3 regions of the Acinetobacter sp. RW6 genome follow, and region 3 is predicted to be linked to each of the others. Evidence: predicted binding sites of a transcription regulator. Region 3 holds the regulator's gene; each other region holds the start of a gene.

The links. The regulator PhoB, encoded in region 3, activates phosphate uptake and scavenging genes when phosphate is short. The targets are predictions, from matches to a motif close to TGTCATNAANCTGTCATAA.
Region 1: ACB088_RS03385 (NAD(+) kinase) is a predicted target of PhoB. The motif match lies at 3,109-3,127, and genes of this name have one in related genera.
Region 2: ACB088_RS11425 (inorganic phosphate transporter) is a predicted target of PhoB. The motif match lies at 2,526-2,544, and genes of this name have one in related genera.

The regions. Positions count from the first base shown of each region.
Region 1 is NZ_CP167121.1:736,243-744,574, reverse strand. Features, by position in the region: gene ACB088_RS03400 (glycosyl transferase family protein) at 307-1,302, shown strand; gene ACB088_RS03395 (hypothetical protein) at 1,341-1,748, opposite strand; gene ACB088_RS03390 (YeaC family protein) at 1,811-2,083, opposite strand; gene ACB088_RS03385 (NAD(+) kinase) at 2,080-2,988, opposite strand; gene mrcB (penicillin-binding protein 1B) at 3,174-5,570, shown strand; gene ACB088_RS03375 (tetratricopeptide repeat protein) at 5,592-6,143, shown strand; gene ACB088_RS03370 (NUDIX domain-containing protein) at 6,169-7,071, opposite strand; gene hemP (hemin uptake protein HemP) at 7,208-7,378, shown strand; gene ACB088_RS03360 (sensor histidine kinase) at 7,451-8,332, opposite strand, start outside.
Region 2 is NZ_CP167121.1:2,401,225-2,409,556, reverse strand. Features, by position in the region: gene metH (methionine synthase) at 1-2,125, opposite strand, end outside; gene ACB088_RS11425 (inorganic phosphate transporter) at 2,591-4,222, shown strand; gene ACB088_RS11420 (D-serine ammonia-lyase) at 4,387-5,721, shown strand; gene ACB088_RS11415 (hypothetical protein) at 5,768-7,315, opposite strand; gene ACB088_RS11410 (hypothetical protein) at 7,869-8,033, opposite strand; gene ACB088_RS11405 (formylglycine-generating enzyme family protein) at 8,141-8,332, opposite strand, start outside.
Region 3 is NZ_CP167121.1:3,556,779-3,565,110, forward strand. Features, by position in the region: gene ACB088_RS16820 (alpha/beta fold hydrolase) at 1-1,125, shown strand, start outside; gene phoR (phosphate regulon sensor histidine kinase PhoR) at 1,193-2,551, opposite strand; gene phoB (phosphate regulon transcriptional regulator PhoB) at 2,561-3,271, opposite strand; gene ACB088_RS16835 (TetR/AcrR family transcriptional regulator) at 3,526-4,197, opposite strand; gene ACB088_RS16840 (SDR family oxidoreductase) at 4,410-5,243, shown strand; gene ACB088_RS16845 (MATE family efflux transporter) at 5,301-6,668, opposite strand; gene ACB088_RS16850 (pyridoxal phosphate-dependent aminotransferase) at 6,775-7,929, opposite strand; gene ACB088_RS16855 (DUF445 domain-containing protein) at 7,958-8,332, opposite strand, start outside.

The DNA of each region.
Region 1 (8,332 bases), 1.1 Mb from region 3:
AACCACTTTGAGTAGTTAGAAATAACCTCTTACTTTTTAATAAAAAGCTGAAGATATAGGAGAATCACAGAAAATTATGATATGAGTGCTCAAAAAAGCACGAGAAAGTGTACTCGAATTAAATAATGATTCGATTAAATTTTTGGCTAATACGCGCAAAAAACACTCATGTGGCCCTAAGACTTTAGTATAAGAAACACTTTTGATATTTTTTCGACAGTTTTTTATGTCATATTGATTAAATACTTGCGGACATTTCATTTTGAGCTGCCTGCATCCCATCATTTTTATTGTTTTTGAACTACGATGAATACTAAACGTAATATCTATAAAGATGCTGAACATCCCTTTGCTCAATATGTCCGTATTTTAGGTAAAGGAAAAAGTGGTTCACGCTCTTTAAGCTATGAAGAAGCGTATCAAGCGTTTACCATGATTTTAAAAGGTGAAGTGCTTGATGTGCAGTTAGGCGCTTTTTTAATGCTGCTTCGGGTTAAAGAAGAATCTATTGATGAACTCGCAGGATTTGTTCAAGCGACTAGAGACCAGCTTAATTTCCAGCCTTTAGATGTTGATTTAGACTGGTCATCTTATGCAGGTAAACGTAAACATTACCCGTGGTTTCTTTTAGCTGCTCTCACGCTTGCTCAACACGGTTATAAAATCGTTATGCACGGTGCATCAGGCCACACGCTTAACCGCGTCTATACCGAGCAAGTTTTAGAATACCTTGGTTATCAAATTTGCCATTCTGAACAAGAAGTTCGTACTCAGTTAGCAGAGCAAAATTTCGCTTACTTACCTTTAGACGTGATTTCACCTGTTTTAAGTGAACTGATTTCTTTAAGAAATGTGATGGGATTACGCTCGCCTATTCATACTTTAGCCCGCTTAATAAACCCTTTTAATGCAAAAGCCACCTTACAAGCCATATTCCATCCAGCTTATAGAACTTCCCATCAACATAGTGCACTGCGCTTAGGCTATCAAAATAGTGCAGTTATTAAAGGTGAAGGCGGTGAATTTGAGCGAAATCCAGATGCAAAAACACTCATTTGCGGTATCAAAAATGGTGAACTCTATGAACATGAGTTACCAAAGCTCATACCTGAACGTAGTCCAACTGAAGAAGAATTAGATTTAGCAACTTTTAAAGCAGTATGGTTAGGTCAGCAGCACCATGAATACGGTGAAATGGCAGTAACAGAAACCATCGGAATTGCACTATATAGCATGGGAGTTGTTACTAGTTTTGAAGAGGCAATGCTGAAAGCAAAAGCGTTATGGAATAGTCGTTTCTAATATCTGAATGACCAAGGTTATATCGGATAGCCTTGGTTTTAAGGTTCAATATAATAAAAATCTGGCCAAAATGGATATTCCTGACCTGAAGAATGAATATTTCTTAGTTTCAAGTGATCACCTATTTTGATTGTAATCTTATTAGAATCGTAGGAACCCGAAAGATAAGCATCTCGTTGTTGACCAATAAGTGTCTTACAATATAAATGATGCGCTTTGATCTTTTGGGAGCTTCGTATTGTTTGCGACTCCAGCACCTGAATCCCAATCAATAACATGGGATAACCGTCGTTCTTTATACTTGTATATTTAGCTTGAGGTGAAGTGTATTTCCGACTCGCAACAACCTTCACGTTGAGTAAACATTCAATCGGCTGTTTGGCTAATGCAGCACCACTAAACAATATTAGAAATAATAGTACATAAATAGGTTTTAAACGTTTCATAGGATTCTTTATTATATTTTGATCAACATAAAAAAAGCCCAGTAATCACTGAGCTTCTTAAATTAAACAAAACGAATTGGTTTAAATTCTGGCTCATGCTTGTGATGATCATCATCACACTCTTCACCTTCCTCTTTCGTACCACGGTCAATATAGCCGCTACGCTGTTCTTCTGGTAAGTTTTTCAACTCCCAAGCAATGACAGCTTGCATACAAGTCTCACGCTGCTCTTTTGTTAAAACAACGCCATTTGGCCATTTACCAATTTCTACTGCTGTTTTTAAACGCTCTACAATTTCAGGGTTTAAAACAGATAGCATTTGTTCAATATTCATGATTCATCTCTTTGGAAAGATTCAAAATCTTGGTTCCAACCAAGTTTGGTACGGCAGGCCATATAGAAATCATAACCTGGTGGATGCAATAAACTTAGTTTAAATGGATGTTTACGGATGTGTAAACTATCTCCGACATTCAGCGATATACTATGTTGACCATCTGCACTGACCATCGGCAAAACTCGATTTTCGCGAATAACGATTTTAATTTCGCTTTGCCCACCAACTACAATGGGTCGTGATGACAATGTATGGGGATGCATTGGAACTAATGCAATCGCATCCATACTTGGATGTAAAATTGGTCCACCGCCTGACAAAGCATAGGCAGTTGATCCTGTTGGAGTAGAAACAATTAAACCATCACTATGCTGGCGATAAACATATTGACCATCAATGTTGAGTTCAAAGTCAATCATATGGACAGACTTACCCGAATGCAAAACAACATCGTTTAAAGCAATTGCATCATAAATAACTTCGCCATTTGTTCGTACTTCCATTTCAAGTAAGAAACGGCGATCAAGCTGGAAATGCCCTTGAAGCACTTGGTCAAGTTTAAAAATGGCTTCTGAAGGTTTGATATCAGTTAAAAAACCTAATCGCCCACGGTTAATACCAATAACAGGGGTATTGTAACGGACCAACGCTCTCGCTGCATGGAGTAGAGAACCATCGCCCCCAACCACAATAACTAAATCAGCAACTTCACCTAATAGATGACGACTCACTATCTGTGCATGATCATAAGGCACTAATTCGGCGGTTTCCTGATCAAAAATGGGGTTCAAACCTAAGTTCAATAAATGATCATGAATTAAACATAGTGTTTCTACAACTGATGATTTATCTGGTCGACCGATTAACCCGACGTTTCTGAAGGACTTATGTGAAATTTGCACGAATGAGTAAGCTCCGCTGCGATACTCGCCTATAATAACATTAACCCGATTAATTTAAAAAAACATAACTACAAGATGCTGTAAAATTCAATCTAACTTTTCCAATTATTCACAGTTTTATCATTGCAAATTGATGACAAGCTATCGCATCATTACAGGCATTGTTAGGGTTTTATCTCATTTTTATGAAGTTTGAACGTGGTATCGGTTTCTTTGCACTAATATTTTCCATTTTGGTCATTGGTGCTTTTATTGCTCTTAGTATCTATCTGATTCGTTTAGATAATATTATCCGTGAAAAATTTGAAGGACAGCGGTGGGATATTCCTGCCAAAGTGTTTGCACGACCTTTGGAAATTTATAACAACGCGCCTATTTCTCAAGCAAATTTCACTCAAGAATTAAAGTTATTAGGTTACAAAACTTCAAGTAATTATGACAAGTCTGGAAGCTATGTTGCTCAAGGCAGCAATATGTATATCCACACACGTGGTTTTGACTACGGTGACAGTGTTGAACCTGAACAAGTCTTAGAGTTAAGTTTTGCAAATGATCAAGTTGTTGAAGTTAGAAGTACTAAACCCTCTTCAACCGGCGTTGCACGCTTAGAACCGCTACTCATTGGAGGAATTTATCCTCAACACAATGAAGACCGTGTACTCATTAAACTGAATAATGTCCCTAAACCCCTCATTGAAGCTTTAATTTCTACAGAAGACCGCAATTTTTATCATCATCATGGTATTTCAATTCGCGGTACAGCTCGTGCATTGGTCAGTAATGTCACTGGTGGAAAACGTCAAGGTGGCTCAACCCTGACTCAACAATTAGTTAAAAACTTCTATCTCACCCCTGAACGCACACTAAAACGTAAAGTCAATGAAGCATTAATGGCTTTACTCATCGAACTACATTACAGCAAAGATGAAATTTTAGAAGCCTATTTAAATGAAGTGAATCTGGGCCAAAATGGTAGCTATTCAATTAATGGTTATGGTTTGGCTTCACAATTTTATTTCGGTTTGCCATTACGTGAGCTAAGTGTTGCACAACAAGCTTATTTAGTCGGTTTAGTGCAAGGCCCTTCTTTATATAACCCTTGGAAAAACCCTGAAGGCGCAAAAAAACGCCGCGACACTGTGTTAAATAACATGCGTGTGATGGGTTATTTAACCCAAGCCGAATATGAAGATGAAATTGCACGTCCTTTAAATGTGTTAAGTAAACCAAGTTTAGGCCCTGCAAAATTCCCAGACTTTTTAGATATTGTACGTCGTCAATTACGTACAGAGTATCAAGAAAGTGATTTAACCAATCAGGGATTACGTATTTTTACGACCTTAGATCCAATTACTCAAACTCAAGTTCAAAACGCGTTTAAAGCTTCAGTAGACCGTTTGGCTAACAGTAATCCAGCACGTTTGAAAAACCTACAAGGCGCTGTACTGATTGCACATCCTGAAAACGGTGAGTTAGTTGCAGCGGTTGGTTCTACACAAGACTTTACTGGTTTTAACCGTGCTTTAGATGCGAAACGTCAAGTCGGTTCTTTATTGAAACCTGTAATTTATTTAAGTGCTATTGAATCTGGACGTTATAACTGGGCAAGCCAAATTGAAGATGCGCCGATCAGTGTTCCTGTAGATGGTGGTAAAAGCTGGACACCTAAAAACTATAGCGGTGGTGGACATGGTGTAGTCAGTCTGAGTGAGGCATTAGCAAACTCATACAACCTATCTGCTGTACGCTTGGGTCAAGAATTTGGTCTATCTACATTTAGCAATAATTTAAGAAAGTTTGGTGTTGAATCAACGATTCCTGCCTACCCTTCTATTTTCCTTGGGGCAGTCAATATGTCACCAATGGAAGTGCTCGGAATTTATGAGAACTTCGCTACAGGCGGTTTTAAATATCCAACTCGTGCAATTCGATCTGTGGTAGATGCGAATGGTCGTCTGCTTGATCGTTATGGCCTGAATGTTCAACAAACGATTGATCCATCTGTTGGCTATATCATGAATTATGGCCTACAACAGGTGATGTCTTCGGGTACTGGTCGTGCAGCTTATAGCAGCTTATCTCCAGCTTTAAAATTAGCGGGTAAATCAGGTACGACTAACGATACACGTGACTCATGGTTTGCGGGTTACTCAGGTAATCACGTTGCTGTAGTTTGGTTAGGTTTAGATGACAACAAAGTGACTGGCTTAACAGGTTCATCTGGTGCATTGCCAGTATGGATTAATGTGATGAAGCAATTACGTCAAACACCTGTGAATATACGTCAACCAGACACTGTACAGTGGCAGTGGATTGACCGTGCATCAGGTGATTTATCTGCACAGGCTTGTGATGGTGCTATGTATATTCCGATGCTAACGCATACGGTTCCACATCGTGCTACGCCATGTGGAGCACCTTATTATCAAGTTGATCCAACATATACGCCACAAAGTGATAACACAACTCCTGACTCTCAGGATGATAATACCGACAGTTATATTCGTGAAAGTGAAAGCCAGATGCAACAAGATCTGTCAAATAACTCACGTGTGATTTCAAGTGGTAGTTATAACAACTAAGCGTTAACAGGAAAGTAGGATATGTTGAAGAAAGGTGTTTTTTATATTGGTGCTGTACTTATGGTCGGCTGTACAACTTTGCCTGATCATTCTGGCTCCAAAGAGAAAACACCTGCCCCGCCAGTGAAGAAAAATACGGAAACTCCATCGGGTGTAAAAATTACACCTTATGAACATCCGGAAATTCAACGCAAAAATTTACAGGTTATTGTTCCTCAGCAAAAAAAGCCTCAACATTTTAGTGATGATGGCAGCCAGTTACCTGCATTTAAAGTCTTAATGCAAAAAACACAGCAGGCTTACAAAAACCAGCAATGGTCAGAAGCTGAACGCTATGCGCTTCAAGCACAGCGTTTAGCTCCTCAAGCCGCAGAAACATATCTATTTCTTGCCCTTACGGCAAATCATAAACAGCAATATTCTAATGCTGAATCTCTAGCGCGACGTGGTTTAAGTTTTGCCCAAAGTCAGGCCATGAAAAAGCAACTTTGGTTGACCATCTTAAAAGCTGGACAACAACGCAATAATCAAAAAACTGTTCAAGAAGCGCAACAAGCATTAAAAGCCCTCTAGCTTTTAATGCTTTTCTATTTTCTTATTAGAAATTACGAATACCTGCTAAGCCATATGCACCATGCTTTTGTGCAGTAGCTAAATCATGAGGATGCACTCCTCCCAATGCAAAAACCGGAATCTGGCTTTTTTGGGCTAGATCAGCAAAACGTTCCCAACCTAATGCTAAGGCTTCTGGATGGGTGGTTGTCGGTTGTACTGGACTAATAAAAACAGCATCACAGCCAATCTGCTCAGCCTGCCTTAAAGAAACTGCGTCATGACAAGCGGCAATATAACGTAAGCCTACTGTCAAATCGCCTTTATGCAAATTCATGAGCTGAGATTGTTTTAAATGAACGGTCTTAATCTGCTTTTTTAACTCAGGGCTTAATTGCTGCCAGTTATCTGTATTAATAATTAAGTTTGATAACTGATTTTCATCTAAAGTACTTAATTGTTCTAAATATCTCTGATCAGAACTATCTTCTTCTATACGCCAGTACAACAAAGCATCACTGCTTTCTACCGTTGAAAGCGTATTGCTAATTTTGATGAGATGAGGCCAATAGAGCCGTTTTATGATGTCTTTATTGGCTTTAGGGAAGTTTAAATGAAGTAGCTGATCACGTGTGTACCATGCCCACGGTTGGTGAATAAGATTTAATAACTCATCAGGTACATAACTATGGAACAAATGGAGGTTGACGATAATGTCATCATATTCATGGTGAATATAATCGAATTGGTGCCAATCTTTTAAACCAATACCCACTTCTTCATAGATTTCACGGCGACAGGCTTCTTCGGGTGTTTCACCTTGCTCAACCTTTCCGCCAGGAAACTCATGCTTTCCACCTTGATGCTGCTGCTCCCCGCGCCAACCGACTAATATTTTTCCACGATGGATCAAGATTGCTATAGCGACATCGACTATTGGTTTGGGCATCTTTTTACTCTCTAAAACTTTTCTCAAGTGTAAGTAAATTTTATCATTTTATAAAATTTTAAAAATCTCATTGACAGATCTATTCGATAATGATTATCATTTAAATCGTTCAAGAACATACCACGGAGCACAACAAATGAACGCACCTTTTAGCTTATTTACTCGTAACAATGAAACAGCTCATGCCTTACCAATGTTACATTCTAACAACCTCTTTGCATTAGGCCGTGAAATCCGCATTATGCATGCTGGCGAGGAATATCGTTTACGCCTCACTCGCAATAATCGTCTAATTTTAACTAAATAAAAAATACACTCGCGTTTCAATAATATTCGTGGGAAAACAAAAAATGGATAGCATGGGTAACCATGCTATTTTTTATAAAGGTAGATTAACCTCCACCCTCAAACCACCTTGTTCAGCATGCATAAAATGTAATTTGCCATTATGCAATTCAATAATTTTTCGTGTAATCGAAATTCCTAACCCTGAACCTTGCTGCTGAGTACCTAATACTCGAAAAAAACGCTGCCCTAAACGTTGCAATACCTCATCATCTACACCATTGCCTGTATCTTCTATAGCGACCTTAATTTGCTGTTCATCTTGACTAATCTCAACATGAATAGAGCCTAAAGTAGGGCTATAACGAATGGCATTATCAAATAAATTTCTAAAAGCAATAAAGAGTAATTCTTCATTCGCAAAGGTTTTAGTTTCTGTCGATAAGGTATTTGTCTCTATCAACATCTGTTTAGCTTGCGCATCTAAAGTTACAGTTTCAATGACTCTGGCCAATAAATAATTTAAATCGATAATTGTCTTGGGAAGTTCTGGCTGCTCTGCTTCATTGGGTTCCAGGCGAGCAAGAAGCAGTAAATTTTCAAGTATTTTTGTACTTCGAGAAACATCTTCTTGTATACGTTCAAAATCCTGATGAAGCTCTGGAACATGTTGATATTTACGCTGTAAAACCTGAAGACGCATTTGTATGGCAGATAATGGAGATCGTAACTCATGAGAAGCATCTGCGGTAAAACGCTGTTCAGCAACGAGAGCCCTTTGCAACCTTGCAAGTAATTGGTTTAGCGCATCAATCACAGGTTGAATTTCTGTAATGACATCTGGGTCTTGAATAGGTTCTAAATTTGATGCTGTTTTTTGGGCAATTCGTCTAGAGAGTAAATTTAGCGCAGCCAATTGATGCTCGGTACGCCAACTTACAATGACCCATTGTAGCAGCCAGAACAACACCATAAG
Region 2 (8,332 bases), 1.2 Mb from region 3:
ACAAGTCACCGACCACGTTCATACCATCCATCAAAGCACCTTCAATCACATCTAATGGACGTTTAGCTTTTAGGCGAGCTTCTTCGGTATCTTCGTCAATGTATGTGGTAATACCTTTAACCAACGCATATTCAAGACGTTTTTCTACTGGCTCGTTACGCCATTCAAGGTTTTCTGCTTCGCGCTGAGCACCACTATGACCACGAAACTTTTCAGCTACTTCAAGTAGTTTTTCGGTCGCAAGCTGACCAGACTCACCTTGGTTCTGGTTTAAAACAACATCTTCAACTGCATCTTTGAGTTCTTTAGGAATATCATCATAAATTGCCATTTGACCGGCATTTACAATCCCCATGGTCATGCCTTGTTTAATGGCATGGTACAAGAACACAGAGTGAATCGCTTCACGAACAGGCTCATTTCCACGGAACGAGAATGATACGTTCGATACGCCACCAGAAATCATGGCGTGAGGTAAGTTCTGTTTAATCCAACCTGTGGCTTCAATAAAATCGACGCCATAGTTATTGTGTTCTTCAATCCCTGTTGCCACTGCAAACACGTTCGGGTCAAAAATAATATCTTCAGCAGGGAAGCCCACATCGTTAACCAAAACGTCATAAGAACGTTTACAGATTTCACGCTTACGTGCAGCAGTGTCTGCCTGACCAGTTTCATCAAAGGCCATGACAATAATTGCAGCACCATATTGGCGACACAAGCGAGCTTTTTCGACAAACTCGTCATAACCTTCTTTTAAGGAAATCGAGTTAACAACAGGTTTACCTTGTACACATTTTAAGCCAGCTTCAATGATTTCCCATTTTGATGAGTCAATCATGATCGGCACACGTGAAATATCTGGCTCAGATGCCACAAGATTTAAGAAATGAACCATCGCATTTTGCGAATCGAGCATCCCTTCATCCATGTTAATGTCAATAATCTGTGCACCAGCTTCCACTTGTTGCTGTGCAACTTCTAAAGCTTCTGAAAAGTTTTCTTCACGAATTAAGCGTAAGAATTTTTTTGAACCGGTAACGTTAGTACGTTCACCCACATTAACGAACAATGAGTCATCATAAATATTAAATGGTTCTAAACCACTTAAGCGGCAAGCTGGCTTAGTTTCAGGAATTTGACGGGGTGCAATGTCTTTTACTGCATTATAAATGGCACGAATATGGTCTGGTGTCGTACCACAACAACCACCAGTAATGTTAATTAGGCCACTTTCTGCAAATTCTTTTAAGAAAGCAGCAGTTTGCTCAGGCGTTTCGTCATATTCACCAAAAGCGTTTGGTAAGCCAGCATTTGGATGAGCAGAAATGAAAGTATCCGCAACATCAGAAACAGTTTTAACGTGAGGACGCATGGCATCTGCACCAAGGGCACAGTTGAAACCAATTGAAAGTAAGTCACCATGACGTACAGAGTTCCAGAACGCTTCGGCAGTTTGACCTGTTAAGGTACGGCCTGAGGCATCGGTAATAGTCCCTGAAATCATGAGCGGTAATTCATGACCAATTTGCTTAAAGACTTCTTTCACTGCAAAAATTGCAGCTTTACAGTTTAATGTATCAAAAACGGTTTCAATCAGAATGATATCTGCACCACCTTCAATCAGCGCATGAGTGGCCTCAATATAGTTTTCTTTTAGCGCATCAAAGGTAATGTTACGAAAGGCAGGATCATTTACATTGGGTGAAATTGAACAGGTACGCGATGTTGGACCGAGTACACCCGCTACAAAACGAGGTTTATCTGGAGTCGAATACTTTTCACAGGCTGCTTTGGCTAAACGTGCTGCTTCACGATTAATCTCGGGAACAAGATCTTCCATGTGGTAATCAGACATTGAAACACGCGTGCCGTTAAAGCTGTTGGTTTCAATAATGTCTGCACCAGCATCAAGGTAAGCTTCATGAATGCCTTGAATGATTTCTGGCTGTGTCAAAACTAAAAGGTCATTATTACCTTTTAAGTCATGTGCCCAATCGGCAAAACGCTCACCACGGTAGTCGGCTTCTTCCAATTTATGGCGCTGGATCATCGTTCCCATTGCACCATCAATAATCAGAATGCGTTTAGCAAGAAGCGCTTTTAGGGTGGCAAGCGTAGACATAGAAAACCCCGATCTTTTATATGAATTTAAAAATGCGGCGCTATTGTAACAGAATAGCAGCACAATTGATGATCTATGACGACCCACCATTCACCGTAAATTAGTCGTAAAAAAAAAGTGTTTTCGAACAAAAAGAGGGCATTTTTTCATCAAAAATTCATAAAATGATCATGATATTGAAATATTTCATCTCCAATATTCAGTTTTATGACAATTAGGCTGTTTAAAAAAACGTCATATAGGTAATTTTTTAGATATTTTTGCTTTAAAAATAGTCATAAATAAGGAAGATGTAAATTGATTTAAATTATTGTATTTTAATAAAAAAATAAAATTGATCGAGGAAAGGTGCATCAAATGAGGTCAAAATATGAAAAATTGACTTCATCAGGCGCCGCTTTGTCATATAATTGTCATAATTTAATTTAAGAATACAGAGGATTTTTCTATCCTCTTACCGTCTGCATGAATTCTAATCTACCCCCTGTTTCGGATTCAAAACTTGCGGCAAACCTGCAAGTCAAATCGACGAATGTACATGTCCCGACACCTAAGTTCTTTATGCCGGTGTTTCTGACAATTATTGTTGCAACACTTATTTATATTGGATTTCAGGTGAGTGCTGATTTAGCGCATGTACCGCCTTTGAGTCTTTATTCGGTTATTCTCTTATCTACCGCACTCTTGATTGCTTTAGGCTTTGAGTTTGTAAATGGCTTCCATGATACTGCAAATGCAGTAGCGACAGTGATTTACACCAATGCTTTACCTGCACCGGTTGCAGTCATGTGGGCAGGTTTTTGTAATTTTCTTGGGGTAATGGTTGCAAGCGGCGCAGTCGCTTACGGCATTATTGCATTGTTGCCTGTTGAATTGATTATGAACATGGGTAGCGGTGCAGGTTTCGCAATGGTTTTTGCGCTTCTTATTGCTGCGATTCTCTGGAACTTAGGTACTTGGTTCTTGGGTATTCCTGCTTCTAGCTCTCATACTTTGATTGGTTCAATCTTGGGTGTGGGCATTATGAACCATCTATTGAGTGCATCGACTGGCGTAACGACCAGTGGTGTTGATATGGATCAGGTGATTAAAGTCGGTAAGGCATTATTATTTTCACCTTTAATTGGTTTTGCTTTTGCAGCGATTGTATTCTTGTTGGTTAAAACTATTTTTAAACGCCAATTAGAGTTATTCCAGCCACCAGAAGGTAATAAACCACCACCAGCAATCATTCGTGCAATTTTAATCTTTACCTGCACAGGTGTAAGTTTTGCACATGGTTCTAATGATGGTCAAAAAGGTATGGGTTTAATCATGCTGATTTTGGTTGGTCTGGTGCCATTGGCTTATTCATTAAATAAAAACCTTGATACACAACAAGTTCAATCATTCCATCAGCTTTCTTCTCAAACTGCCGTACTTTTGAATCAAAATCAGCCAGAATTAACCGATGAAAAAGCACGTGTTATTTTGACTAAATATATTCAGACTAAACAGCAAACTCCGGAAGTAGTGCCTGCATTGGCAAGCATGACTGATCATTTGGGTGAGCGAGTTTCTAGCTATAGCAACTTAAAAGACATTCCAGAAGCTGCAATCAGTGAAATTCGTAATGACATGTATTTAAGTACAACGACGTTTAAGCGTTTGGATAAAGCAGATGCTTTACCAAAAATGGATCAGTCACAAGAAAAACTCGTGAAAGAATACCGTAGTAGCTTAGATTCATTCTTACAATACATTCCAACTTGGGTGAAAGTAGCAGTTGCTTTGGCGCTTGGCTTAGGCACCATGGTTGGCTGGAAACGTATTGTTGTGACTGTAGGTGAACGTATTGGTAAACATCATATGACTTATGGTCAGGGGATGTCTGCTGAGCTGGTCGCAATGAGTACAATTGCAGCTGCCGACGGTTTAGGTATGCCTGTTTCAACAACACACGTTTTAAACAGTGCTGTTGCTGGTACCATGGTAGCGAATAGATCAGGCTTAAACTTCAATACAGTTAAAACGATTTTATCTGCATGGGTATTTACACTTCCTGCAACAATCTGTTTGTCAGGCGGTTTGTACTGGTTATTCTTACAGTTTGTATAAAAGTATTTCAAAAATTAAAGCCACTGTTCACAGTGGCTTTTTTATTTGTTTCTTTTTAACGTTCAGTCTATTTTCATGTACATTCAATTATAAATTAATGAGTCCTTATAAAGCCTCAAGTAACTTCAGAGGCTAGGCTTAAAACTTTTATATCGGGATAGATTATGGATGCGGTTCAAATAGATCAGCTAAAACAACAATTTCCACTTATTGAGACACTGCAAGCCTATCAAGAAACATTTTGGTTTACACCTCATTGCTATCCTTTAAAAGAAGCTTTAGAAAAAGTTGGATTAACAGCCGAGGACGTAAGTGAAGCAGAAGCCAGATTAGAGCGCTTCGCACCTTATTTGGCAAAAGTGTTTCCTGAAACTCAAGCGCAACATGGAAAAATTGAATCAGATATCGTTGAAATTGGCCATATGCAACAAGCACTTTCTTCAACAGAGCAAGTGCAACTGAGCGGAGTATTCTGGCTGAAAAAAGATAGCCATTTACCTATTTCAGGTTCAATTAAAGCGCGTGGTGGTATTTATGAAGTCTTGGCTCACGCCGAAAAGTTGGCAATTGAGGCCGGACTTCTCAAGTTGGAAGACGATTACAGTAAGTTAGATCAAGATTCATTTCTAAAGTTTTTTTCTAAGTATCAAATTGCAGTAGGCTCAACAGGAAATTTAGGGCTTTCGATTGGTATTATGAGCGCCAAACTGGGTTTTAGAGTCACAGTCCATATGTCTGCCGATGCTAGACAATGGAAAAAAGACAAACTGCGTTCATTGGGCGTTAATGTTGTGGAATATGCCAGTGACTATGGCGTAGCTGTTGAAGAGGGAAGAAAAGCAGCAGAGCAAGATCCACATTGCTTTTTTATTGATGATGAAAACTCAAAAACATTATTTTTAGGTTATGCAGTTGCAGGAATACGCTTAAAACAGCAATTTGAGCAAAAACAAATTAAAGTTGATGCTGAACACCCATTATTTGTTTATTTGCCGTGTGGCGTTGGTGGTGGCCCTGGTGGGGTAAGTTTTGGACTAAAACTGGCTTTTGGTGAGCATGTACATTGTATCTTTGCAGAACCCACCCATTCGCCATGTATGTTACTCGGTGTCCACACAGGTTTGCATGATCAGATTTCAGTGAATGACATTGGCCTCGATAATGTAACTACCGCAGATGGGCTCGCAGTAGGCCGTGCTTCAGGTTTTGTGGGACGTGCTATGCAGCAGTTAATTGATGGCTATTACACCATTGATGATGAGCGTTTGTATGAGCTCATTGCGCTTTTAAATCAAACTGAAAATATTCAGCTTGAGCCTTCTGCGGTGGCAGGAATGATGGGGCCATATTATGTCCAGACGAGTCCTGATTATTTGGCTTTACATCAACTATCAACTGAGCAGTTACAGCAGGCAACTCATGTGATATGGGCGACAGGAGGCGGTATGGTGCCGCCTGATGAAATGCAAAAATATCTATCACACTTTCAAAATAAATAGATAAACACAGAAAAAAGCCCAATTCTAGAATTGGGCTTCAATCAAATTATTTTTTAGATGATTTTCCAAAAGGTAGTTTTTCGGTTGCAAAGCCATAGATTGCAGCAAAAGGCAGGGCAGTTCTTGCTAAATAAGCAACACGCCACAATCCGCCGTGGTTGGCACCTTCCATCATGAGCTCAAGCGGATGGTCCAGCTCCGTTTCAGGATTTGCCACAGAAGACTCATTTCTTAAGTCATGAATCCAGATTGCAGCCATAATTGCATTGGTAGTTTCAGGGCTAAATGCTTCTACATCAAAAAGCTCTGCACCATTAAAAGCTGCTTTCAACAATGGATTTTTAGTCACAGAGTGAGTCGTTGTAGATGGAGCAATATTAATGCTCACGTGTTGTCCTTGATGGCGGGCCAAAATAGCACGCCATTGTTGAATGCGTTTAGCCAAAGCATAATTTGGCCCTTGTTCAACAACTAGACAGTCGGCAATGCCATACGTTTTTCCATTTTCACAATCAACTAAGTCTTGATATGGCGCTTGAAAAAAACGTTTTAAGGAAAGTGCTGAAACACCTTTTACTGCCATTTTTTGTAGTTTTGTACGTGATTTAAACTTTTGTTGAGCAGCTTTTGCGACTTCTTTAGGAACCGCATAAACATCGGTTGGCGTACACATAAACATAAGGCTCGTATCAGACTTATGCTCGCTTACAAATTGCATGATGCTGTCCATTGCCATGGAAACACGAACATGCTTTTCACCATCTAAATAGGCAATTGCGGCCAAATCTAACTTTTGCGGAAACTGAACTAACCACTGTGCAATTTCTGGTAATTGAGTCAATAAATTTGCACCCAATTTATCTTTTAATTCAGAAACTTTTGCTGACGAATCAATTTGTTCAACACTTGGCGCAATGAGGGTTGCGTTTCCTTGTTGAATCGTATCTAAAATCTTGCCCCAAACACGTGGGTCTGGTAAGTCGACAGCAACAATATTCGCTTTCCATTTGGCTAACCAAGGTAGAGGTCCTGCTTCTGAAGCTGCACCAAACAGCACCATGGTACGGTCAGATAAATCAAACCATTCTGGGTGAGCAATAGCTTCACGTAAAGCTTTGGCATGACTTGGTTCAATAATACCAGCCTCTTCCCAACGTTGAATCTGGTCCAGTAAGCTTTGCCCGCTTAGTTTTTGTCCTTTGTAAGGAACATACCATTCAGGTGCTGCATCACTTTCACCTTTAAGTTTTACTGTATGAAGTGGCGTAGATGAAGCAATATTAACCGCATCTTTTAAAAGGTAGTGTTTACTATCACGATAATAGTCAAAAATATGGTGAGCTTTATGCAAACCTTGCTTCGCAATAGTAATGGGGTGCTTGCTATTAGAAATCCCTTGTTTAACAAGTGCTTTAAAATATATTGGGTAATTTTTTCGCCAGTTTTTTTCATTCAGCACTTGTTGTGCGGTTTTATTATCTACAACAGATAAAGCCTCTGACAAAATTTCTTGGCCAGTAAGAGATGTGCTTTGTTTTTTTGTTGAGGCGTGTACTGGAAATTGTAGACCTTCGACTTGACTTGTGCTGGACATAAAATATCTCGTTATACGACTGGGTTAATATACAGATGTATACATTATCTATGCCAATGAAAGGAAACGAGTGGCAATAACTGACAAAATAATATTGATTATTTATGTGATGAAACATGGAAGAGAAAATTATTATGATAAATTCATCTCATTTTGGTCTTAATTTTTTTCACAATTTTAGAACATTTTTATAGACTTACGTTACATAAATGATTATTTTGTATTAAGCAAATACATCAGTTTTAGCCTGAAGGTAAAATGTTCAAAATGTATCAATAATACAGATACAGAAATGATTAAAAACTAGACTTTTTTCTTAAAGGATAAGAGAAGTCAGACGGAATAAGAAAGAATTGGGGTGAAACTAGATAGAAGACAACATAAGATTGTCTTTTAAAAATCTTGGGGATATGGTGATTTTTTTACACCATAATTTTCTAGTTTCATCCCATCTATTTTTGGGTTGGAACCCTCCATTTTTGTGCTCACTTTATCACTTGATTGAACCTTATTTGTTTAAAGTAACTTCAAAATTACTTTAAAAAGGGTATCTCTAACAACGTCCTTTTTTCGCTTGTCCTGGTGGGCAAAAGTCTCCCGGATGGTTGTGGTAAGGTGAATCTGGATCAATCACAATACTACCTTCAGGTGTATGAACTGCACAGGCTGATAATGACATTGTGAAAATTGCTGCTGCACAGAGAAGTAATGTTTTCATCTTGTTCTCACTTTTTTATCATTCTCTTTTGTACTATAGAAAATTTTTGATTATTTTTCGATCTACTTTTGGTTAAGAATATATTTAATAATTCTGATTTAAAGAAACTAATCAGATCGTAAAATCGTTCGAAAGCCCACATGGGTTGCTGCTAAATCAAAGTCTTGCGGATAGCGGCTACTGCTACGATAACGTGAACAATAATTTTGTGCGCAAAGAAAAGATCCACCTTTAATTACATATTGTGTACTGGTGATTTGTTGTTGTCTTAAATCAGAATAATTTCCCATATGCTGGTC
Region 3 (8,332 bases):
GCTGCTCCAATTACAGATTTGAATAAGCAAATTGTGAGCGAAAAACCGGGTTCAATATTGTCTCTCGAACAGCAAGCTGTGACGGATTTATTTCCTCATGCAGATCAACGCTTGTTGGTAAATTATCGTAGTCGAGGTATTCAGGGTGAACCTATTGTTGCATCGGCTTTTATTTTATTACCCAAAGGCACCCCTCCAAAAAATGGCTGGCCTATCCTCGCTTGGGCACATGGTACGACTGGAGTCGCCGATACTTGTGCACCTTCAGGTGATTATGTGGGTGGGCCAGTTCATTCATATCAAGAAGTTGCTTCTAAAGCTTTAGATGGTTGGCTTGCACGTGGCTATGCAGTTGTTGCACCTGATTATCAAGGCTTAGGTACTTTAGGGGCACATCCTTATATGAATGCAAAGAGCCAGCTACATACAGTGGTCGATGCAGTGCGTGCATTACATTTGCTTAAGCCCAAGAGTTTTAATAAACAGTGGTTGGTGATGGGGCACAGTCAAGGTGGAGCTGCGGCAATTGCAGTGTCTGCCTATGGTCAAAAAGATGCGCCCGAACTAGATTTAAAAGGGGCAATTGCTCTTGCGCCAGGCGGCTATCAATATGAAGGTATTGCAGAATATGTGCAGAGTCATCCAAACCCAGAACCTAGCGTAGCTGCTTTCTTCCCGATTGTGCTATTAGGAGCACAAGCAGCAGAGCCGAGCATAGTTCCTGAAAATTTAGTAAGCCCTGAAATGAACACTGTGCTGACCCAAGCGCGCAGCCGCTGTTTATCTGAACTTCAAACTGATTTAAAGAAATCTCCTTCTAGCATATTTCGACCTGACGCTGATTTAAAACCTCTCTTGGCTTATCTAAAACAACAGTCCATTGAAAATATGGTGCCTACCGTACCGTTAATGATTGTTCAGGGTTCTAAAGATCATTTAGTCGATCCGGGAGGGACATATGCCTATTATCAACAGCTATGTAAATTAAAAAAACCAACGGTATATCAAACGATTGATGGTGGAGATCATCGCGATGCACTGCGTCAGAGTAATACTTTTGCTACTAGCTTTTTAAATGTAATAGAGAAAAACCAAAGTAAGTCCTATTGCTCGACTTCTAAGTAAATTGGTTTAAATGCTAAAAAAGCCGACTTTTCATGAGTCGGCTTTTTATATTTGAAGGGAGATAACTTTAAGCCATGTTATATAGTCTTTCTTTAGGAAAAACCACTGTAAAAGTTGAACCTTCATTTTCTTTAGACTGGACATCTAAATAAGCGCCATGTTGCATTAATACATGCTTCACAATGGCCAAACCTAAACCTGTACCGCCTGTTTGACGACTACGGTCGCTGTCAACACGATAGAAGCGTTCAGTTAGACGTGGTAAATGTTTGGGGTTAATCCCGATACCTGTGTCTTGTACACTAAAGTAAGCATGTTCACCGTCGTCATGCCAGCCAATGGTAATGGTTCCACCTTTTGGCGTGTATTTGATGGCATTGGTAATTAAGTTACTAAATGCACTGGCGATTTCCATGTCAGAACCAATCAGGTCACAGTGACTATCAATACGTAAATTGAGTGTATGCCCATAATCGGCATTGTAGGCCTGAGCATCATCAAACAGTTGATTCATTAAACTCGGCATTTCAATAATCTGATTTTTTGCAATTTTCTTGTTATTTTCTAAATTCGATAACAGCAGTAAATCATTCACCAAAGCGTTCATACGTTTGGTTTGTGACTGCATCTGATCAAACGCACGTTTCCAGCGTGGACTAATATCTTCTTGATCGGTAAATGTCTCGATATAACCACTCAGTACAGTTAATGGTGTACGAAGTTCATGAGAAATATTATCTACGAAGTCTTTACGCATTTGCTCAAGGTTGTGCATACGAGTAACGTCGTAAGCCACCAATAAACGGCTTTCTCCACCAAATCGTGTGAGCTTGACCTGCACATATCGGTCATCGTCAAAACTCGACTGTAGTTTAATACCGTCGGGTGCCTGATCAATATTGTTAAAATATTCAATAAAGGTCGGCTGGCGTAAAATCGTTAATAGGTTTCGACCACGGTCGAGAGGGCTGATACCCAACAAACGTTCAGCAGCAGGGTTCCACCATTCAATTTTATGTTGGTCATCAATGAGGACAACAGCTTCGGCAAGCGCCACTAAAGAAGACTGAGCGCGATCAATTAAACCGACCATTTCTGCTTGAACGATTCGTTCCTGACGCTGGGCACGGTAAACATTAAACAATAACGCTCCCCAAATCCCGTTTAGATTTGGAGGAACGTCATAAGGTTTATTTGCAATCCAGTCATTGACCAGATAAAGCGAACGCAACTGGAGTGTAAAAAACACCACAAAGGCGATAAAAATACAGCTCCAGAAATACCCAATACCGAAACCGACTAAACCGGCAATAATTATAAAAAATAATAAAAGCCGTAAATCTTGTTTGGCAAACGTCCATAAACTACTGTAGCGGGAAAGCTTTTGTTCACGTACCTGTTCGGGGACGGGGTAGGGTTCATACATAAATCTTGGTTAACCTGCGGCTAAATCTGCACGTGTTGAGAAGCGGTAGCCAGTTCCACGTACGGTCTGAACAAATCGGTCAACACCAAAAGGTTCTAAAACTTTACGCAAACGACGGATGTGCACATCGATAGTTCGATCTTCGATATATACATTACCGCCCCAGACCTGATCGAGCAACTGGGCACGTGTATATGCACGCTCTGGATGGGTCATAAAAAACGCAAGTAAGCGATATTCAGTTGGGCCCATATCTAAAATGCTGTCGCCAAAGCTGACACGTTGGCTAACAGGATCAAGAATTAAACCATTGGCGTCAATCATTTTTTCGCCACTTAATGCATTTGCACGACGCAGAACCGCTTTAATACGTGAAACCAGTTCACGTGTTGAGAAAGGCTTCGTCATGTAATCATCTGCGCCAGCATCAAGACCTTGTACTTTGTGGTCTTCTTCTCCGCGAGCGGTAAGCATAATTACTGGAATTTCTGCTAAGTTCTCATCACGTTTTAAGCGGCGACATAAATCGACACCACTTACGCCTCCAGGTAACATCCAATCGAGCAAGATAAGCGCCGGACGTTGGTCGACGATAATTTGATGAGCCTGTTTGGCATCTTCTGCCTGCAAACATTGAAAGCCTGCCATGTCCAAAGAAGTATGGATCATTTCACGAATAGGAAGCTCATCATCGACAATTAAAATATAGTCATCTTTCACAGCGCAATATCCTATAGATTTAACGGTGAACCGTTTTGTAGTTATGACAGGCTTATTACAAAGATTAATTATGACAATTTCATTGCAGAAAAGTCTATAAAATTGAATTTAGCAATAATTTGTGACAAAAGTAAGGCAAAGGTGTGACCGAATGATGACATGAAAGCTTAAATATTCTTAAAATCATTCAATAAGTTATCACCTTTAAAGCTTAACTGATTTTGCACATTTTAGAGTGTCAAAAAACTTTAATATTATTTTGAAACCTTGGCCAATAAAGATAAGAAAACAATACGGCATGCGGTTAAAACCTGTTCAAGAGACTGCTCAAAGCCTCCCATGACCCATCGAATTGCAATTTGAGTGACATATCCATTTAATCCAGTTGCGATTAAAGAGAGCTCATTTTCGTTGTGTTGGATTTGCGGCATGGTCAACATAACAAAGGCCTGAATCATACGGTCAAACTGTGCAAGAGTTTCTTGAATGGTGGCCTGATTATGTAATTCTTGTACCAAAACTGCGTCAACATAGACAATGCGAGCTAATCTTGGGTCGTCTTTTAATGTCGTCAGCAGTGCCCTTAACCCAGCATCGACCATTTTTTCTGGATCTGGTGTCGCTTTAATGACAGCTTGCATCAGGTTTTGCTGTAATTCTTCAATCATTTTTAAAAAGATGGTTTGAAATAAATCTTCACTCTTCTTAAATGATTCATAAAAATAGCGTTCTGTGAGTTTTGCCTCTTGGCAGACATCCTTAACCGTCACGGAAAAAAAGCCGAGTGTTCCATAAGTCGCAATGCCAGCTTCAATCAGTTTTTCTCGGCGTGCCTCTTTACGTTCAGATAGAGATAACCCTTTGAACTGACGTTCTTTACTCACAGTTTTTGTTTTCTTTTTACTGGTTGAGTCGTTTGTCGCCATAAATAAATTGTTTCCTAAAGAATGGTTTCCTAATTTATAGGTTTTAGCCAAATATGCTCACTATCATAAAGCCCTCAGCACAATTGTGCCATTCTATCTGAAATTACAGTGTACTATATTGACAATGGATATTGTCAAAATTATATTAAAGATGTCTAAGCTGCACATGCAATGAACCGATTGTGCAAATATCGAAAAACAAAGGATGGACAATGAAAAATTTTAAAAACAAAGTCGCTGCAATTACGGGCGCAGGTTCTGGCATTGGGCAACAACTCGCAATTCTTTTGGCAAAACAGGGCTGCCATCTTTCGTTGAGTGATATTAATGAGAAGGGATTACAGCAAACCGTTGAGCTTTTAAAACCGTATAGCACGATTACTGTGACGACCAAAAAGCTTGATGTTTCTGACCGTGAAGCAGTAAAGCAATGGGCACAAGAAACAGTTCAAGATCATGGCTCTGTTAACCTGATTTTCAACAATGCTGGTGTAGCCCTAGGTTCAACTGTTGAAGGGGCGACCTACGAAGATTTAGAGTGGATCGTTGGGATTAACTTCTGGGGTGTGGTGTACGGTACCAAAGAGTTCTTACCGTTCATTAAGCAAACTCAAGATGGCCATATTATTAATATTTCAAGCCTATTCGGTTTAACAGCTCAACCAACTCAATCTGGTTATAACGCGACTAAATTTGCTGTGCGTGGTTTTACCGAGTCATTGCGTCAAGAGTTAGATATTGAAAAAAGTGGCGTAAGCTCTTTGTGTGTGCATCCAGGTGGAATCCGTACCAATATTGCTAAATCTGCAAAAATGAGTGATAGCTTGAATAGTTTGGGTATGGACCCGACTAAATCGATTCAAAATTTTGACAAGTTATTACGTACTCCACCTGAAGAGGCGGCTCGTCAAATTTTACAAGCAGTCTTAAAAGATAAACGTCGTTTATTGATTGGTAGTGATGCAAAAATTCTTGATGCATTCCAGCGTTTATTCCCGACTGGATATCAACGTGCTTCTACCATTGTGACAAAGTTGATGAAATAATTTTAAATTCAAAAAAAGCCATCAATTGATGGCTTTTTTTATAAGAATTAATTGGTTCTAAATAAGAACTTTGATCTTCTTTTTCTTCCAGATGAATTGGTAATAGAGCCCTTGAATAATACATAAACTGACAAATGCCAAGGCATAGGCAACCCAAATCCCTTTAAGCCCCCACATTGAGCTAAACCAGTAAGCACATGGAATCTCAATAAACAAAATAGCAGAAATATTAATGAGCATCGGGACAGTCACAGTTCCACTAGCACGCATGATAGATGCAAAAATGGCACCCGCACCAAAGAATAAAATTGCCCAAAGTATAATAAATAAAAGTTGCTGGCCCAATACCACCACGGTTGGGTCGGTAATGAATAAAGCCATTAAATATTTTGAAAATAGATAGCCAAGTGCAATTAAGGTACCCGTAAATAAAAAGTTCATGCCTAAGGCAGTACGAGTCACACGAGATAACAAGTCAGATTTACCTGCACCAATTGCTTGGGCTGCAAAAATTGAAGCCGCAATTGAAATAGAGATTGCAGGGAACTGAATGTAATTGAGCACCTGATTTACCGCACCATATGCTGCTGTCGCATGTGAACCATAATGGTTAACCAATCCAACAATAACTAAGCCAGCCATTGAGGTGGTAATCATTTGAATGCCGGTTGGGACGCCTAAGCGCAAAATGATTTTGCTCAGTTCTGGATTGTGACGGATATGTTGCAAAAGCTGACGATTCGGTCTAAGTGGATGCTTTTTCTTGTTTAAGTAGATGGCAAGAAAAATCAAAATAGCCACATAACCCGTGATCGTTGCAATTGCTGGAGCAATAATTCCCAGAGCTGGTAAGCCAAAATAACCTTTAAGCAATATCGGGGTAATCACTAAGCCAATTACACTGGTTAAAGCCAATGCAAGTAAAGGTGTAGTACTGTCGCCTACACCACGTAAAATTGAGGTATAAATAATATAAACAAACAGAAGTGGGCTACCCGCCAGCATCCACTGCACATAAGGCAAAGCAAGATGCATTACCTTGGGGTCAGTGCCTAATAGTTCTAAAATATCGTGAGCAAAAAACACACCAATGATCGCGGTAATTACTCCACCAATCAGTGTCATAAAGAGGGTGGAACCCACCACACTTTGGACTTTTTCAATATTTTGCGCGCCCCATGCTTGCCCTACTAAAACAGTCGTACCTGTTGAAATGCCGATAATAAAAGCGAGTAGCAAAAATAAAATAGGGAAAAAAACAGAGACGGCAGCAATCGCATCTACCCCCATCATTTGACCAACAAAGATGGTGTTAATCGTTCCGGACAAGTTCTGTAAAATATTGGTTGCAATCAGTGGTAGCAAGAAAACAAAAAATGTTTTCCATAGATTTTGCTGATGAATTAAAGACTGTCTTGGTGGCATGCATTCTCCATCGCCCATCTCTTTGATGAGCGGGGCAGATATCCAACTTAGCATAGTTAGAGCAAATCGCTTGTAGTGTTTTTACTATGCTAAGTGGCTAAATTTATTAACATTGATTCAGAATTTCTCCTGCTTTTTGCAATGTCTCATCATTTTTAGCAAAGCAGAAACGAATCAAACGTAAAGACTCTGGCGCTTGCTTGTAGAAAACCGAAACAGGAATAGCCACAATCTTATGTTGTTCTGCTAGAAACTGGCACATTTCAACATCGTTTAAGTCGGGTCTAATTTGACTGTAATCGAGATTTTGGAAATAAGTACCTTGAGACGGTTTTAGCAAGAAACGGCTATGGTGAATCGCCTGATTAAAATGATCTCGCTTAGTTTGGTAGAACTGTGGAAGCTCTTGAATATGTTCTGGATGTTGCTCCATATATTGCGCTAGAGCAATCTGACAAGGTGTCGTGCCACAGAAATTTGCATATTGGTAAATTTGGCGGAATAAACGCATTAACTCAGGTGAAGCGACACAGTAGCCTGTTTTCCAGCCTGTTACATGAAAGGTTTTTCCAAAAGAGCCAATCACAAAACTACGCTCTCTGAGCTCTGGAAAATGCAATGCGCTGAAGTGTTGTTGACCATCAAAGACCAAGTGTTCATAGACTTCATCAGATAAAATCACAATATTTTTATCTTGAATCAGTTCAATGAGTTCTAACCAATCCTGTTTATCCCAGATTGTGCCTGTTGGATTATGGGGAGTATTCACCACAATCATTCGAGTTTTGTCATTAATCAAATCTTTAACTTGTTGCCAGTTCACCTTAAAGTCAGGAGCTTCAAGTGCAATGTGAACTGCTTTACCACCTGCTAATTGTACTGAAGGACCGTAGCTGTCGTAACTTGGGTCAAAAATAATGACCTCATCACCCGCATTAATGCATGCTTGTATGGCACAGAAAATTGCAATGGTTGCGCCGGGCGTAATGGTAATTTGCGTTATAGGATCTAGTTGAAGCTGGTCGCGTTGCTGAAATTGTAAAGCAAGCTGTTCACGTAAAGCGAGAATACCATCGCCAGGTGGATATTGATTATGCCCGGCCAAAGTCGCCTGAGATAAGGCTTCCAGTAAGGCTGGTGGGGCCGGAAAATCTGGAAAACCTTGTGACAGGTTGAGTGCACCTAGTCGATGAGCCATTGCCGTCATGGTGCTAAAAATCGTCACGCCTTGAGTGGCCAATTTTGACTGTAGCTGTAGCATATTGTTCTCTGATTAAAAATATTTAAAGTTATAAAATTGATTCAATCACTGCCCGAATTACACCGAGTGTTAAACCAATAAATGCCCCGACTACAACGCCGTTCACACGGATCATATGTAAGTCGCCACCGACTTCATTTTCAATTTTCCCGATCATTTCGCGCGAATCCCATTCATGAATGCGCTCGCTGACATAGCGTATGATTTTATGGCTATATTGGTCTGTAAAATTCAGCGCAAGGCCTGTCATTTCTTTGTTTAACACTTCACGTACTTTGGCATTTTGAACAAGATTTTCACCCAGTTGCTGAATAGCAGCCCGAAGGTTCATTGCAATACCTGAGTCTTTTTTCATTAAATCTTCTTTAATGGCATCACACAAAATGGTGACAGCACCACTGAT